4 regions of the Paenibacillus sp. FSL P2-0089 genome follow, and region 4 is predicted to be linked to each of the others. Evidence: a T-box and tRNA genes for the amino acid it is inferred to sense, from the RefSeq annotation. Region 4 holds a T-box; the other regions hold tRNA genes.
What was found. A T-box is a leader RNA that pairs with one kind of tRNA and senses whether it is charged. The one in region 4 lies ahead of NST69_RS23900 (valine--tRNA ligase), so its partner is inferred to be a tRNA-Val.

Region 1 (3,424 bases), 500 kb from region 4:
TTGCGGTAGGGAAATGATCCAGAAAAATAAGAACAGCCCATTAGATGAAAAATCTAATGGGCTGTTCTTACTAAAAATAATACCGGCGAGAGGACTCGAACCTCCACGGTTTCCCACTCGATTTTGAGTCGAGCGCGTCTGCCATTCCGCCACGCCGGCGTACACATATATAAATTCCAGAAAAAAAATAATGGAGGTGCCACCCAGATTTGAACTGGGGATAAAGCTTTTGCAGAGCTTTGCCTTACCACTTGGCTATGGCACCACATGAAATGGAGCGGACGACGGGAATCGAACCCGCGACCCTCGCCTTGGCAAGGCGATGCTCTACCGCTGAGCCACGTCCGCATATAATGGCTGGGGATATAGGAATCGAACCTATGAATGACGGAGTCAAAGTCCGTTGCCTTACCGCTTGGCTAATCCCCAATATATTTTTTAAAAGAAAATGGGGCGACCGATGGGTCTCGAACCCACGAATGCCGGAACCACAATCCGGTGCGTTAACCCCTTCGCCACGGTCGCCATGTGAAGCTTTTAAGTTGTATTGCTATGTAATTCTTATAAAAGAAATGGGGCGACCGATGGGTCTCGAACCCACGAATGCCGGAACCACAATCCGGTGCGTTAACCCCTTCGCCACGGTCGCCATATGATTCTTTTATATGAAATTACTTGGCAGGGGCAGCAGGAATTGAACCCACACCAACGGTTTTGGAGACCGTTGTTCTACCTTTAAACTATGCCCCTAAAAAATGGTGGAGGCTGATGGATTCGAACCACCGAACACGTACGTGAGCAGATTTACAGTCTGATGCGTTTGGCCACTTCGCTAAGCCTCCACGGTATGGTGCCGGCGAGAGGACTTGAACCCCCAACCTACTGATTACAAGTCAGTTGCTCTACCAATTGAGCTACACCGGCATATTAAGTTGTGTATGGTGGCGCGGGAGGGAATCGAACCCCCGACACAAGGATTTTCAGTCCTTTGCTCTACCGACTGAGCTACCGAGCCATAAAAGTAATTTTGTAAAGATGGCGGAACCGACGGGATACTCTTCACTCCGTTACGAGATTGCGAAGTATTCCTTACGATGCCTATGCTTCAACGAACCCAGGGATTTCTCATCCCTTACGCCATTAAAAATGGCGGAACCGACGGGATTCGAACCCGCGATCTCCTGCGTGACAGGCAGGCATGTTAGGCCAACTACACCACGGTTCCAAATTGGTTGCGGGGGCAGGATTTGAACCTGCGGCCTTCGGGTTATGAGCCCGACGAGCTACCGGGCTGCTCCACCCCGCGTCATTGAACAAAATCTATTCGGTTAAGATAGATGGTGGAGGCTGAGGGGTTCGAACCCCCGACCCTCTGCTTGTAAGGCAGATGCTCTCCCAGCTGAGCTAAGCCTCCATGTATCAGTTCCAAAAAAATGGTGACTCGTATGGGATTCGAACCCATGTTACCTCCGTGAAAGGGAGGTGTCTTAACCCCTTGACCAACGAGCCATGCTGTGTAAAAAGTATTCAGTGAAAAGTAACGCTACGGAGAGAGAGGGATTCGAACCCTCGAGACGCTTGTGGCGCCTACACGATTTCCAATCGTGCTCCTTCGGCCAAACTCGGACACCTCTCCATATGGCTCCCCGAACAGGACTCGAACCTGTGACAACTCGATTAACAGTCGAGTGCTCTACCAACTGAGCTATCAGGGAATATACATATCAGGCTTGATCGCCTGAAAACTGAATCCGAAACGAATCTGCGTGTTAAAAGTTTGGATAAGCCCTCGACCGATTAGTATTGGTCAGCTCCATGCATTGCTGCACTTCCACCTCCAACCTATCTACCTCGTCGTCTTCAAGGGGTCTTACATACTGGGAAATCTCATCTTGAGGGGGCTTCACGCTTAGATGCTTTCAGCGCTTATCCCGTCCGTACGTAGCTACTCAGCCATGCTCCTGGCGGAACAACTGATGCACCAGCGGTACGTCCATCCCGGTCCTCTCGTACTAAGGACAGCTCCTCTCAAATTTCCTGCGCCCACGACAGATAGGGACCGAACTGTCTCACGACGTTCTGAACCCAGCTCGCGTACCGCTTTAATGGGCGAACAGCCCAACCCTTGGGACCTACTTCAGCCCCAGGATGCGATGAGCCGACATCGAGGTGCCAAACCTCCCCGTCGATGTGGACTCTTGGGGGAGATAAGCCTGTTATCCCCAGGGTAGCTTTTATCCGTTGAGCGATGGCCCTTCCATGCGGTACCACCGGATCACTAAGTCCGACTTTCGTCCCTGCTCGACTTGTAGGTCTCGCAGTCAAGCTCCCTTATGCCTTTGCACTCTGCGAATGATTTCCAACCATTCTGAGGGAACCTTTGAACGCCTCCGTTACTCTTTAGGAGGCGACCGCCCCAGTCAAACTGCCCGCCTGACACGGTCCCCGTACCCGATGAGGGCACTAGGTTAGAACCTAGATACGATCAGGGTGGTATCCCAACGGCGCCTCCGCAGAAGCTTGCGCTCCTGCCTCCACGGCTCCCACCTATCCTGTACAGATCGTACCCAAATTCAATATCAAGCTGCAGTAAAGCTCCATGGGGTCTTTCCGTCTTGTCGCGGGTAACCTGCATCTTCACAGGTATTAAAATTTCACCGGATCTCTCGTTGAGACAGCGCCCAAGTCGTTACGCCATTCGTGCGGGTCAGAATTTACCTGACAAGGAATTTCGCTACCTTAGGACCGTTATAGTTACGGCCGCCGTTTACTGGGGCTTCGGTTCACAGCTTCGGATTGCTCCTAACCGCTCCCCTTAACCTTCCAGCACCGGGCAGGCGTCAGCCCGTATACTTCGCCTTGCGGCTTCGCACAGACCTGTGTTTTTGCTAAACAGTCGCTTGGGCCTTTTCACTGCGGCCCCCTCGGGCTATTCACCCTACCGAGGCACCCCTTCTCCCGAAGTTACGGGGTCATTTTGCCGAGTTCCTTAACGAGAGTTCTTCCGCGCGCCTTAGAATTCTCTTCTCGCCTACCTGTGTCGGTTTGCGGTACGGGCACCTTCTCCTGGCTAGAGGCTTTTCTTGGCAGTGTGAGATCATGACCTTCGCTACTATAATTTTCGCTCCCCATCACAGCCTAGCCTTACGATGTGCGGATTTGCCTGCACACCAGCCTCACTGCTTAGACGGACATCCATCAGTCCGCGTCACTACCCTCCTGCGTCACCCCATCGCTCATAGCGGATTACGGTGGTACAGTAATTTCAAACTGTTGTCCTTCGACTACGCCTGTCGGCCTCGCCTTAGGTCCCGACTTACCCTGAGCGGACGAGCCTTCCTCAGGAAACCTTGGGCTTTCGGCGGATCAGATTCTCACTGATCTTTTCGTTACTCATACCGGCATTCTCACTTGTATGCTGTCC
Region 2 (3,424 bases), 780 kb from region 4:
TTGGGTGCGGGGCCCGCAAGGGTTACCAAGCTCAGTCAAACTCCGAATGCCATTTACTTCTTGCCGGGAGTCAGACAGTGAGTGCTAAGATCCATTGTCAAAAGGGAAACAGCCCAGACCATCAGCTAAGGTCCCCAAGTGTGTGTTAAGTGGGAAAGGATGTGGAGTTGCACAGACAACCAGGATGTTGGCTTAGAAGCAGCCACCATTGAAAGAGTGCGTAATAGCTCACTGGTCGAGTGACTCTGCGCCGAAAATGTAACGGGGCTAAACACACCACCGAAGCTATGGCTAGATGCTTTGCATCTGGGGTAGGGGAGCGTTGTATGTAGGTTGAAGGTGTACCGTAAGGAGCGCTGGACAGCATACAAGTGAGAATGCCGGTATGAGTAACGAAAAGATCAGTGAGAATCTGATCCGCCGAAAGCCCAAGGTTTCCTGAGGAAGGCTCGTCCGCTCAGGGTAAGTCGGGACCTAAGGCGAGGCCGACAGGCGTAGTCGAAGGACAACAGTTTGAAATTACTGTACCACCGTAATCCGCTATGAGCGATGGGGTGACGCAGGAGGGTAGTGACGCGGACTGATGGATGTCCGTCTAAGCAGTGAGGCTGGTGTGCAGGCAAATCCGCACATCGTAAGGCTAGGCTGTGATGGGGAGCGAAAATTATAGTAGCGAAGGTCATGATCTCACACTGCCAAGAAAAGCCTCTAGCCAGGAGAAGGTGCCCGTACCGCAAACCGACACAGGTAGGCGAGAAGAGAATTCTAAGGCGCGCGGAAGAACTCTCGTTAAGGAACTCGGCAAAATGACCCCGTAACTTCGGGAGAAGGGGTGCCTCGGTAGGGTGAATAGCCCGAGGGGGCCGCAGTGAAAAGGCCCAAGCGACTGTTTAGCAAAAACACAGGTCTGTGCGAAGCCGCAAGGCGAAGTATACGGGCTGACGCCTGCCCGGTGCTGGAAGGTTAAGGGGAGCGGTTAGGAGCAATCCGAAGCTGTGAACCGAAGCCCCAGTAAACGGCGGCCGTAACTATAACGGTCCTAAGGTAGCGAAATTCCTTGTCAGGTAAATTCTGACCCGCACGAATGGCGTAACGACTTGGGCGCTGTCTCAACGAGAGATCCGGTGAAATTTTAATACCTGTGAAGATGCAGGTTACCCGCGACAAGACGGAAAGACCCCATGGAGCTTTACTGCAGCTTGATATTGAATTTGGGTACGATCTGTACAGGATAGGTGGGAGCCGTGGAGGCAGGAGCGCAAGCTTCTGCGGAGGCGCCGTTGGGATACCACCCTGATCGTATCTAGGTTCTAACCTAGTGCCCTCATCGGGTACGGGGACCGTGTCAGGCGGGCAGTTTGACTGGGGCGGTCGCCTCCTAAAGAGTAACGGAGGCGTTCAAAGGTTCCCTCAGAATGGTTGGAAATCATTCGCAGAGTGCAAAGGCATAAGGGAGCTTGACTGCGAGACCTACAAGTCGAGCAGGGACGAAAGTCGGACTTAGTGATCCGGTGGTACCGCATGGAAGGGCCATCGCTCAACGGATAAAAGCTACCCTGGGGATAACAGGCTTATCTCCCCCAAGAGTCCACATCGACGGGGAGGTTTGGCACCTCGATGTCGGCTCATCGCATCCTGGGGCTGAAGTAGGTCCCAAGGGTTGGGCTGTTCGCCCATTAAAGCGGTACGCGAGCTGGGTTCAGAACGTCGTGAGACAGTTCGGTCCCTATCTGTCGTGGGCGCAGGAAATTTGAGAGGAGCTGTCCTTAGTACGAGAGGACCGGGATGGACGTACCGCTGGTGCATCAGTTGTTCCGCCAGGAGCATGGCTGAGTAGCTACGTACGGACGGGATAAGCGCTGAAAGCATCTAAGCGTGAAGCCCCCCTCAAGATGAGATTTCCCAGTATGTAAGACCCCTTGAAGACGACGAGGTAGATAGGTTGGAGGTGGAAGTGCAGCAATGCATGGAGCTGACCAATACTAATCGGTCGAGGGCTTATCCAAACTTTTAACACGCAGATTCGTTTCGGATTCAGTTTTCAGGAATCAAATTCCTGAAGCATTTACGCTGTAAATGCCCGTTTGGTGGCGATAGCGGAGGGGTTCCACACGTACCCATCCCGAACACGACCGTTAAGCCCTCCAGCGCCGATGGTACTTGGACCGAAGGGTCCTGGGAGAGTAGGACGTTGCCAAGCGGACAATATTCCCTGATAGCTCAGTTGGTAGAGCACTCGACTGTTAATCGAGTTGTCACAGGTTCGAGTCCTGTTCGGGGAGCCATGCTCTCATAGCTCAGCAGGTAGAGTGCTTCCATGGTAAGGAAGAGGTCACCGGTTCGAATCCGGTTGAGAGCTCCACAAATTTTTTAAGGCCCGTTGGTCAAGGGGTTAAGACACCTCCCTTTCACGGAGGTAACATGGGTTCGAATCCCATACGGGTCACCATTTTTAACTAGTACCCTTATTAGTCACCATACATATGGAGGCTTAGCTCAGCTGGGAGAGCATCTGCCTTACAAGCAGAGGGTCGGGGGTTCGAACCCCTCAGCCTCCACCATAATGTTCTTGATATTTGAGGGAGATTGTGGGCATTATATAGGTATCTATTGTAGGGGATTCGCCAAGTGGTAAGGCAACGGACTCTGACTCCGTCATCATAGGTTCGAATCCTATATCCCCTGCCAAATATGAGCCATTAGCTCAGTTGGTAGAGCACCTGACTTTTAATCAGGGTGTCGAAGGTTCGAGTCCTTCATGGCTCACTTTTATTGCTTCATGCGCGTGTGGCGGAATGGCAGACGCACCAGACTTAGGATCTGGCGTCGTAAGACGTGGGGGTTCAAGTCCCTTCACGCGCACCACTTATTTGCGGACGTGGCTCAGCGGTAGAGCATCGCCTTGCCAAGGCGAGGGTCGCGGGTTCGATTCCCGTCGTCCGCTCCAAATTTTTTGCGCCCTTAGCTCAGCTGGATAGAGCGTTTGACTACGAATCAAAAGGCCGGGAGTTCGAATCTCTCAGGGCGCGCCATTATTACTTCATTAATTATTAACGGGATGTAGCTCAGCTTGGTAGAGCACCTGGTTTGGGACCAGGGGGTCGCATGTTCAAATCGTGTCATCCCGATATTTCACCTTTGCGGGTGTAGTTCAATGGTAGAACTTCAGCCTTCCAAGCTGATAGCGTGGGTTCGATTCCCATCACCCGCTCCATAATAATCTCATAGTTTCGGGATGTAGCTCAGCTTGGTAGAGCACCTGGTTTGGGACCAGGGGGTCGCATGTTCAAATCGTGTCATCCCGATCGAACAGCTTATGGCTGGCTAATGAACTCTTACTGCGGTAAGAGTTTTTTGTTGCGTCATTAAAGGAACGTATGTTCCTTTAATCGTCTAAAAAAAAGACAACCTCAGCCGGGATGCC
Region 3 (3,424 bases), 2.7 Mb from region 4:
GTGGAGCATGGGGCCCCATCCTTTCATCGCAAAGGAGCAGATTGTATTCGGACTTTCGCATACAATGGGACACGCGCACTTATATCAGCCCAATGTGTTCTGTTTTTCGCATACATTTCCAAATAGCAAAAAAGTCCGCCTTCCCCATAGGGATGACGGACTCACGTGATACAGATATAAGCGGGTGATGGGAATCGAACCCACGCTATCAGCTTGGAAGGCTGAAGTTCTACCATTGAACTACACCCGCATAGGTGAAATGAAATATCGGGATGACACGATTTGAACATGCGACCCCCTGGTCCCAAACCAGGTGCTCTACCAAGCTGAGCTACATCCCGTTAGTAATAATGGCGCGCCCTGAGAGATTCGAACTCCCGGCCTTTTGATTCGTAGTCAAACGCTCTATCCAGCTGAGCTAAGGGCGCAAAATCTATATGGAGCGGACGACGGGAATCGAACCCGCGACCCTCGCCTTGGCAAGGCGATGCTCTACCGCTGAGCCACGTCCGCAAAAACATGGTGCGCGTGAAGGGACTTGAACCCCCACGTCGTGAAACGCCAGATCCTAAGTCTGGTGCGTCTGCCATTCCGCCACACGCGCACACGTTACAAGAAAATGGTGAGCCATGAAGGACTCGAACCTTCGACACCCTGATTAAAAGTCAGGTGCTCTACCAACTGAGCTAATGGCTCTCATAAGAGAAACAATCCAAAAAAGATGGCTGGGGATATAGGAATCGAACCTATGAATGACGGAGTCAAAGTCCGTTGCCTTACCGCTTGGCTAATCCCCAATATTATAATTAGCAAAATACTACGGAATCGGATGGATACTCTATACTTCGAGATATAGGATGCTCAATCCCTCATGTCTTAATACCAATTAAAATGGCGGAACCGACGGGATTCGAACCCGCGATCTCCTGCGTGACAGGCAGGCATGTTAGGCCAACTACACCACGGTTCCAAATTGGTTGCGGGGGCAGGATTTGAACCTGCGGCCTTCGGGTTATGAGCCCGACGAGCTACCGGGCTGCTCCACCCCGCGTCATTGAATATTATCTATTCGGTTAAGATAGATGGTGGAGGCTGAGGGGTTCGAACCCCCGACCCTCTGCTTGTAAGGCAGATGCTCTCCCAGCTGAGCTAAGCCTCCATGTATCAGTTCCAAAAAAATGGTGACTCGTATGGGATTCGAACCCATGTTACCTCCGTGAAAGGGAGGTGTCTTAACCCCTTGACCAACGAGCCATGCTGTGTAAAAAGTATTCAGTGAAAAGTAACGCTACGGAGAGAGAGGGATTCGAACCCTCGAGACGCTTGTGGCGCCTACACGATTTCCAATCGTGCTCCTTCGGCCAAACTCGGACACCTCTCCATATGGCTCCCCGAACAGGACTCGAACCTGTGACAACTCGATTAACAGTCGAGTGCTCTACCAACTGAGCTATCAGGGAATATACATATCAGGCTTGATCGCCTGAAAACTGAATCCGAAACGAATCTGCGTGTTAAAAGTTTGGATAAGCCCTCGACCGATTAGTATTGGTCAGCTCCATGCATTGCTGGAGGGCTTAACGGTCGTGTTCGGGATGGGTACGTGTGGAACCCCTCCGCTATCGCCACCAAACGGATTTTTTCCGGTCGGCTTACTCCCTGAATTTCTTCAGGAAAATAATCAACCTTCCAAAATAATCGCTACAGAAAATATCAAACCATCGGTTTAACATCCTGCCAGGCTTGATCGCCTGAAAACTGAATCCGAAATGAATCTGCGTTTGCCCTTCTTACGGGGCCCCCGGAAAGTACTCGGAATCCGCTTCGTCAGCTTCATCGTCACTTTTTGGGGTATTTTTTTGGATAAGCCCTCGACCGATTAGTATTGGTCAGCTCCATGCATTGCTGCACTTCCACCTCCAACCTATCTACCTCGTCGTCTTCAAGGGGTCTTACATACTGGGAAATCTCATCTTGAGGGGGCTTCACGCTTAGATGCTTTCAGCGCTTATCCCGTCCGTACGTAGCTACTCAGCCATGCTCCTGGCGGAACAACTGATGCACCAGCGGTACGTCCATCCCGGTCCTCTCGTACTAAGGACAGCTCCTCTCAAATTTCCTGCGCCCACGACAGATAGGGACCGAACTGTCTCACGACGTTCTGAACCCAGCTCGCGTACCGCTTTAATGGGCGAACAGCCCAACCCTTGGGACCTACTTCAGCCCCAGGATGCGATGAGCCGACATCGAGGTGCCAAACCTCCCCGTCGATGTGGACTCTTGGGGGAGATAAGCCTGTTATCCCCAGGGTAGCTTTTATCCGTTGAGCGATGGCCCTTCCATGCGGTACCACCGGATCACTAAGTCCGACTTTCGTCCCTGCTCGACTTGTAGGTCTCGCAGTCAAGCTCCCTTATGCCTTTGCACTCTGCGAATGATTTCCAACCATTCTGAGGGAACCTTTGAACGCCTCCGTTACTCTTTAGGAGGCGACCGCCCCAGTCAAACTGCCCGCCTGACACGGTCCCCGTACCCGATGAGGGCACTAGGTTAGAACCTAGATACGATCAGGGTGGTATCCCAACGGCGCCTCCGCAGAAGCTTGCGCTCCTGCCTCCACGGCTCCCACCTATCCTGTACAGATCGTACCCAAATTCAATATCAAGCTGCAGTAAAGCTCCATGGGGTCTTTCCGTCTTGTCGCGGGTAACCTGCATCTTCACAGGTATTAAAATTTCACCGGATCTCTCGTTGAGACAGCGCCCAAGTCGTTACGCCATTCGTGCGGGTCAGAATTTACCTGACAAGGAATTTCGCTACCTTAGGACCGTTATAGTTACGGCCGCCGTTTACTGGGGCTTCGGTTCACAGCTTCGGATTGCTCCTAACCGCTCCCCTTAACCTTCCAGCACCGGGCAGGCGTCAGCCCGTATACTTCGCCTTGCGGCTTCGCACAGACCTGTGTTTTTGCTAAACAGTCGCTTGGGCCTTTTCACTGCGGCCCCCTCGGGCTATTCACCCTACCGAGGCACCCCTTCTCCCGAAGTTACGGGGTCATTTTGCCGAGTTCCTTAACGAGAGTTCTTCCGCGCGCCTTAGAATTCTCTTCTCGCCTACCTGTGTCGGTTTGCGGTACGGGCACCTTCTCCTGACTAGAGGCTTTTCTTGGCAGTGTGAGATCATGACCTTCGCTACTATAATTTTCGCTCCCCATCACAGCAGCCTTAATGATGTGCGGATTTGCCTGCACACCAGCCTCACTGCTTAGACGGACATCCATCAGTCCGCGTCACTACCCTCCTGCGTCACCCCATCGCTCATAGCGGATTACGGTGGTACAGTAATTTCAAACTGTTGTCCTTCGACTACGCCTGTCGGCCTCGCCTTAGGTCCCGACTTACCCTGAGCGGACGAGCCTTCCTCA
Region 4 (3,424 bases):
TCACCTCCAGAGAGAAGACGGCACCAGCGGCTGTGAACGGCTCGGTTCAGGAGGACACCACGCTTCAGACAGGCACCGCCGCCTTGAACACTGTGGATCATTGGGGCAATGCGAAGCTTCATGCCGTGTCGCAGCCGGAGCCGGTGCTTACCTCCGCTGCCAACGATGCCGCTGCGCTGTTTGCCGGGAACGAAGGAGGGGAGGCGGCAGAGGAGATCCAGGCCACAGACAATGAAGTCTTCCTGTCTGCGGAATCTTTGTCTCCCCAGGAGGAGAAGCAGGATCTCAAGGTTGCCCTTGGCAGCAAAAAAGAACCGGGAGCCGCCGAGCAGGAGCCGCTCACCTTCTCCTCGCTGCTCAGCGCAAGCCGCGCCAACAGAGAGCAGGAGGAACTGCTCTCGGGCAATATAGACTCTGTAGCGCAGGCTGTTCCTGAGGCAGGCAATGATACAGCGTGGAAGAGCCGGTTCATCGGCGGGATGGGCGGGACAGAGCTGTTCCGCAAGGTACGGCTCTGCATTGTCCAGCGCGAGGAGACACTGGATACGATTGCCGAGAAATACCAGCTAAGCACCCGGGAGCTGACTATGTATAACCGGCTGTCCGGCCAGATTGTAGAAGAGGGACAGGTATTATACATTCCTTGAGATTGACGCTGTGCGGAGAATTTAGGCTTAACAGGAACAGCCCTTGCCTTACGGATGGGGCTGTTCCTGTTTCTTTGTGAAATCCGCTTCTGGTTTACAAACCGTTCAGCCGGGGGTAATAGTCACTACCGGCCTACATACATTACACATTCAGGCAGCTATGCGCTGGTACACTACTTCTGGAAGGATGATATATCACATGAAGAGAAAAGTGGCAGCCACTGCGGCCGCACTAAGCTTGACGCTCACAGTCTCGGCTGGAGTCTACGCCGCCAGTAATCTGCAGGAGATCAAGGCGCTCCTGAACAACAAAATCGGGATCGTCGTGAACGGCCAGGCGTACACGCCCAAAGACGGTAACGGCAAAACCCTCGCCCCGATTACTTACAACGGCATCACTTATCTGCCGGTACGTTCCATCGGCGAAGCGCTGAACACCGCTGTTACTTACGATGCTGCAACCAGCCGGGTCATCATCGGTGATGCGGCTGCTCCGGCTGTCTCCTCCGGCGGCTCGTCCGCAGGAACACCAGCAGATTCTGTGAAGCGGCCGAAGAGTCTGCCGGCGGACTTCCCGCTTCCGGCGGACGCGAAGATATTTGATCTGATCGAAGGCTCGGCGACCGGTAAGCCGTCCGCGACCTTCAGCTACCGCACGAAGCAGAGTCTGGAGACGCTCGGCAATACGTACAAGGACTATTTTGTACAAAAAGGGGCAACCTCCAAATCTGAGGAGGTCTCCGCCTCAGCCTTCTCGATTATTGATGCCGGAAGCACATTCTCCGTTACGCTGGATGGCGCTCCCGGAACGGGCAGCCATCAGGGCTTCAATGTGGTTCAAGTGATCTGGAGCGGGGAGTAGGCACCAAGGTACGTCTGCTGCGCGCCCTTTGTGTATATGCTGGTTGACTAGGGATAACACTGAATGTATTATTGAACTAAGTAATAACTAGCATAAAGACTGGGAACGGGAAGAGTAGGCGGTCAGCCCTTCAGAGAGCGGGATTATCATTGGTGTGAATTCCCGCAGGATGCAGCCCCCGAAGTCGCCCCGGAGTTGCCCTTCTGAGCTTGTCTTCATCATGAAGACCGGTTAGGATGCGGCCGGTTGCAGCCGTTACCCTGCATGAGTGTCGCGCTAAGCTTCAGGAACCTGTAAGGGAACTTAAGGCAGTGGTTTATTTTTTATTGGCGCGAAACAAAGGTGGTACCGCGAAAGAATGGCCTTTCGTCCTTTGAGACGAAGGGCCTTTTTGTATTCTCAGAAACCGCTAGCTACTCAATACATTTAACAGTGGAGGGTTCACAATGGCTGATAACAACAATGCGGCAGCAGAGCTGCCGAACCAGCAGGAAGCGGCAGAAGCTACCGCTTCAGCTAATCACAAGCAGAGCGACATGCCGACTACATATGATCCGGGAGCGGCAGAGAAGAAATGGTATGCGTACTGGATGGAGAAGGGCTTCTTCGAAGCCGGCAAGCGGCCGGATGCAGAGCCTTACAGCATCGTGATTCCGCCGCCGAATGTAACAGGAATGCTGCATATCGGACACGCGCTGGATTTCACGCTTCAGGATGTGCTGATCCGCACCAAGCGGATGCAGGGATATGATACCCTGTGGCTGCCGGGTACAGACCATGCAGGGATTGCTACACAGACCAAGGTAGAGCAGAAGCTGCGCCAGCAGGGAATCTCCCGCCATGATCTGGGACGTGAGAAGTTCCTGGAGCAGGTGTGGGCTTGGAAAGACCAGTATGCAGAGACTATTCATGACCAGTGGGCCAAGATGGGCCTGTCCCTCGATTACTCCCGCGAACGCTTTACCTTTGATGATGGAATGAAGAAGGCGGTAAGCAAGGTATTTGTGGAGCTGTACCAGAAGGGCCTGATCTATCGCGGCAAGCGGATTATTAACTGGGACCCGGCTGCCCGTACAGCGCTGTCGGATATCGAGGTTGAATACAAGGAAGTGAACGGGCATCTGTACCATCTGCGTTATCCGCTGAAGGATGGCAGCGGCCATATCACGGTGGCTACCACGCGGCCCGAGACGATGCTGGGCGATACAGCGGTAGCGGTACATCCGGAGGATGAGCGCTATAAGGATCTGATCGGTAAGACGCTGATTCTGCCGGTTACCTTACGTGAGATTCCGGTTATTGCCGATGAATACGTAGATAAGGATTTCGGCAGCGGTGCAGTTAAGATTACACCGGCGCATGATCCGAACGACTTCGAGATGGGAGTCCGCCATAACCTTCCGCAGATCAACGTAATGGATGAAGGCGGAGTGATGAATGAGGAAGCGGGCGCTTACCAGGGAATGGACCGCAGCGACTGCCGTAAGGCCATCGTAGCCGACCTGAAGGAGCAAGGCGTGCTGATCTCCATTGAGGATCATGTACACCAGGTTGGGCACAGTGAGCGTTCCGGGGCCGTAGTAGAGCCTTATCTGTCCACCCAGTGGTTCGTCAAAATGCAGCCGCTGGCAGAAGCAGCCATCGCTGCACAGAAGGACGGTGACGGGGTCCACTTCGTGCCGGACCGCTTCGAGAAGACGTACCTGAACTGGATCGAGAATGTCCGCGACTGGTGTATCTCCCGCCAACTGTGGTGGGGCCACCGTATTCCGGCCTGGTACTCTGAATCCACCGGGGAGCTTGTAGTTGCACATGATGAAGAAGAAGCACGCCGCATCAGCGGGCTGTCTGACCTGAAGCAGGATGAGGATGTTCTGGATACCTGGTTCAGCTCGAACCTCTGGCCGTTCGCTAC

Region 1: it has a tRNA-Val gene. The T-box ahead of NST69_RS23900 (valine--tRNA ligase) is inferred to sense a tRNA for this amino acid. The anticodon was not compared.
Region 2: it has a tRNA-Val gene. The T-box ahead of NST69_RS23900 (valine--tRNA ligase) is inferred to sense a tRNA for this amino acid. The anticodon was not compared.
Region 3: it has a tRNA-Val gene. The T-box ahead of NST69_RS23900 (valine--tRNA ligase) is inferred to sense a tRNA for this amino acid. The anticodon was not compared.

What each region holds. Positions count from the first base shown of each region.
Region 1 covers NZ_CP152006.1:6,204,556-6,207,979, forward strand. The annotation lists tRNA gene NST69_RS26090 (tRNA-Leu) at 81-159, opposite strand; tRNA gene NST69_RS26095 (tRNA-Cys) at 192-265, opposite strand; tRNA gene NST69_RS26100 (tRNA-Gly) at 274-348, opposite strand; tRNA gene NST69_RS26105 (tRNA-Gln) at 355-429, opposite strand; tRNA gene NST69_RS26110 (tRNA-His) at 450-525, opposite strand; tRNA gene NST69_RS26115 (tRNA-His) at 574-649, opposite strand; tRNA gene NST69_RS26120 (tRNA-Trp) at 677-750, opposite strand; tRNA gene NST69_RS26125 (tRNA-Tyr) at 757-842, opposite strand; tRNA gene NST69_RS26130 (tRNA-Thr) at 849-924, opposite strand; tRNA gene NST69_RS26135 (tRNA-Phe) at 940-1,015, opposite strand; tRNA gene NST69_RS26140 (tRNA-Asp) at 1,148-1,225, opposite strand; tRNA gene NST69_RS26145 (tRNA-Met) at 1,230-1,306, opposite strand; tRNA gene NST69_RS26150 (tRNA-Val) at 1,339-1,414, opposite strand; tRNA gene NST69_RS26155 (tRNA-Glu) at 1,435-1,509, opposite strand; tRNA gene NST69_RS26160 (tRNA-Ser) at 1,547-1,636, opposite strand; tRNA gene NST69_RS26165 (tRNA-Asn) at 1,640-1,715, opposite strand; rRNA gene NST69_RS26170 (23S ribosomal RNA) at 1,778-3,424, opposite strand, start outside.
Region 2 covers NZ_CP152006.1:6,474,907-6,478,330, reverse strand. The annotation lists rRNA gene NST69_RS27350 (23S ribosomal RNA) at 1-2,006, shown strand, start outside; rRNA gene rrf (5S ribosomal RNA) at 2,084-2,200, shown strand; tRNA gene NST69_RS27340 (tRNA-Asn) at 2,210-2,285, shown strand; tRNA gene NST69_RS27335 (tRNA-Thr) at 2,287-2,362, shown strand; tRNA gene NST69_RS27330 (tRNA-Glu) at 2,375-2,449, shown strand; tRNA gene NST69_RS27325 (tRNA-Val) at 2,486-2,561, shown strand; tRNA gene NST69_RS27320 (tRNA-Gln) at 2,615-2,688, shown strand; tRNA gene NST69_RS27315 (tRNA-Lys) at 2,694-2,766, shown strand; tRNA gene NST69_RS27310 (tRNA-Leu) at 2,782-2,865, shown strand; tRNA gene NST69_RS27305 (tRNA-Gly) at 2,873-2,947, shown strand; tRNA gene NST69_RS27300 (tRNA-Arg) at 2,956-3,032, shown strand; tRNA gene NST69_RS27295 (tRNA-Pro) at 3,055-3,128, shown strand; tRNA gene NST69_RS27290 (tRNA-Gly) at 3,141-3,214, shown strand; tRNA gene NST69_RS27285 (tRNA-Pro) at 3,232-3,305, shown strand; gene NST69_RS27280 (ImmA/IrrE family metallo-endopeptidase) at 3,386-3,424, opposite strand, start outside.
Region 3 covers NZ_CP152006.1:645,043-648,466, reverse strand. The annotation lists tRNA gene NST69_RS02650 (tRNA-Gly) at 180-250, opposite strand; tRNA gene NST69_RS02645 (tRNA-Pro) at 268-341, opposite strand; tRNA gene NST69_RS02640 (tRNA-Arg) at 352-428, opposite strand; tRNA gene NST69_RS02635 (tRNA-Gly) at 439-513, opposite strand; tRNA gene NST69_RS02630 (tRNA-Leu) at 521-604, opposite strand; tRNA gene NST69_RS02625 (tRNA-Lys) at 621-696, opposite strand; tRNA gene NST69_RS02620 (tRNA-Gln) at 723-797, opposite strand; tRNA gene NST69_RS02615 (tRNA-Asp) at 893-970, opposite strand; tRNA gene NST69_RS02610 (tRNA-Met) at 975-1,051, opposite strand; tRNA gene NST69_RS02605 (tRNA-Val) at 1,084-1,159, opposite strand; tRNA gene NST69_RS02600 (tRNA-Glu) at 1,180-1,254, opposite strand; tRNA gene NST69_RS02595 (tRNA-Ser) at 1,292-1,381, opposite strand; tRNA gene NST69_RS02590 (tRNA-Asn) at 1,385-1,460, opposite strand; rRNA gene NST69_RS02585 (23S ribosomal RNA) at 1,860-3,424, opposite strand, start outside.
Region 4 covers NZ_CP152006.1:5,699,770-5,703,193, reverse strand. The annotation lists gene NST69_RS23910 (LysM peptidoglycan-binding domain-containing protein) at 1-647, shown strand, start outside; gene NST69_RS23905 (stalk domain-containing protein) at 847-1,509, shown strand; T-box leader at 1,602-1,886, shown strand; gene NST69_RS23900 (valine--tRNA ligase) at 2,046-3,424, shown strand, end outside.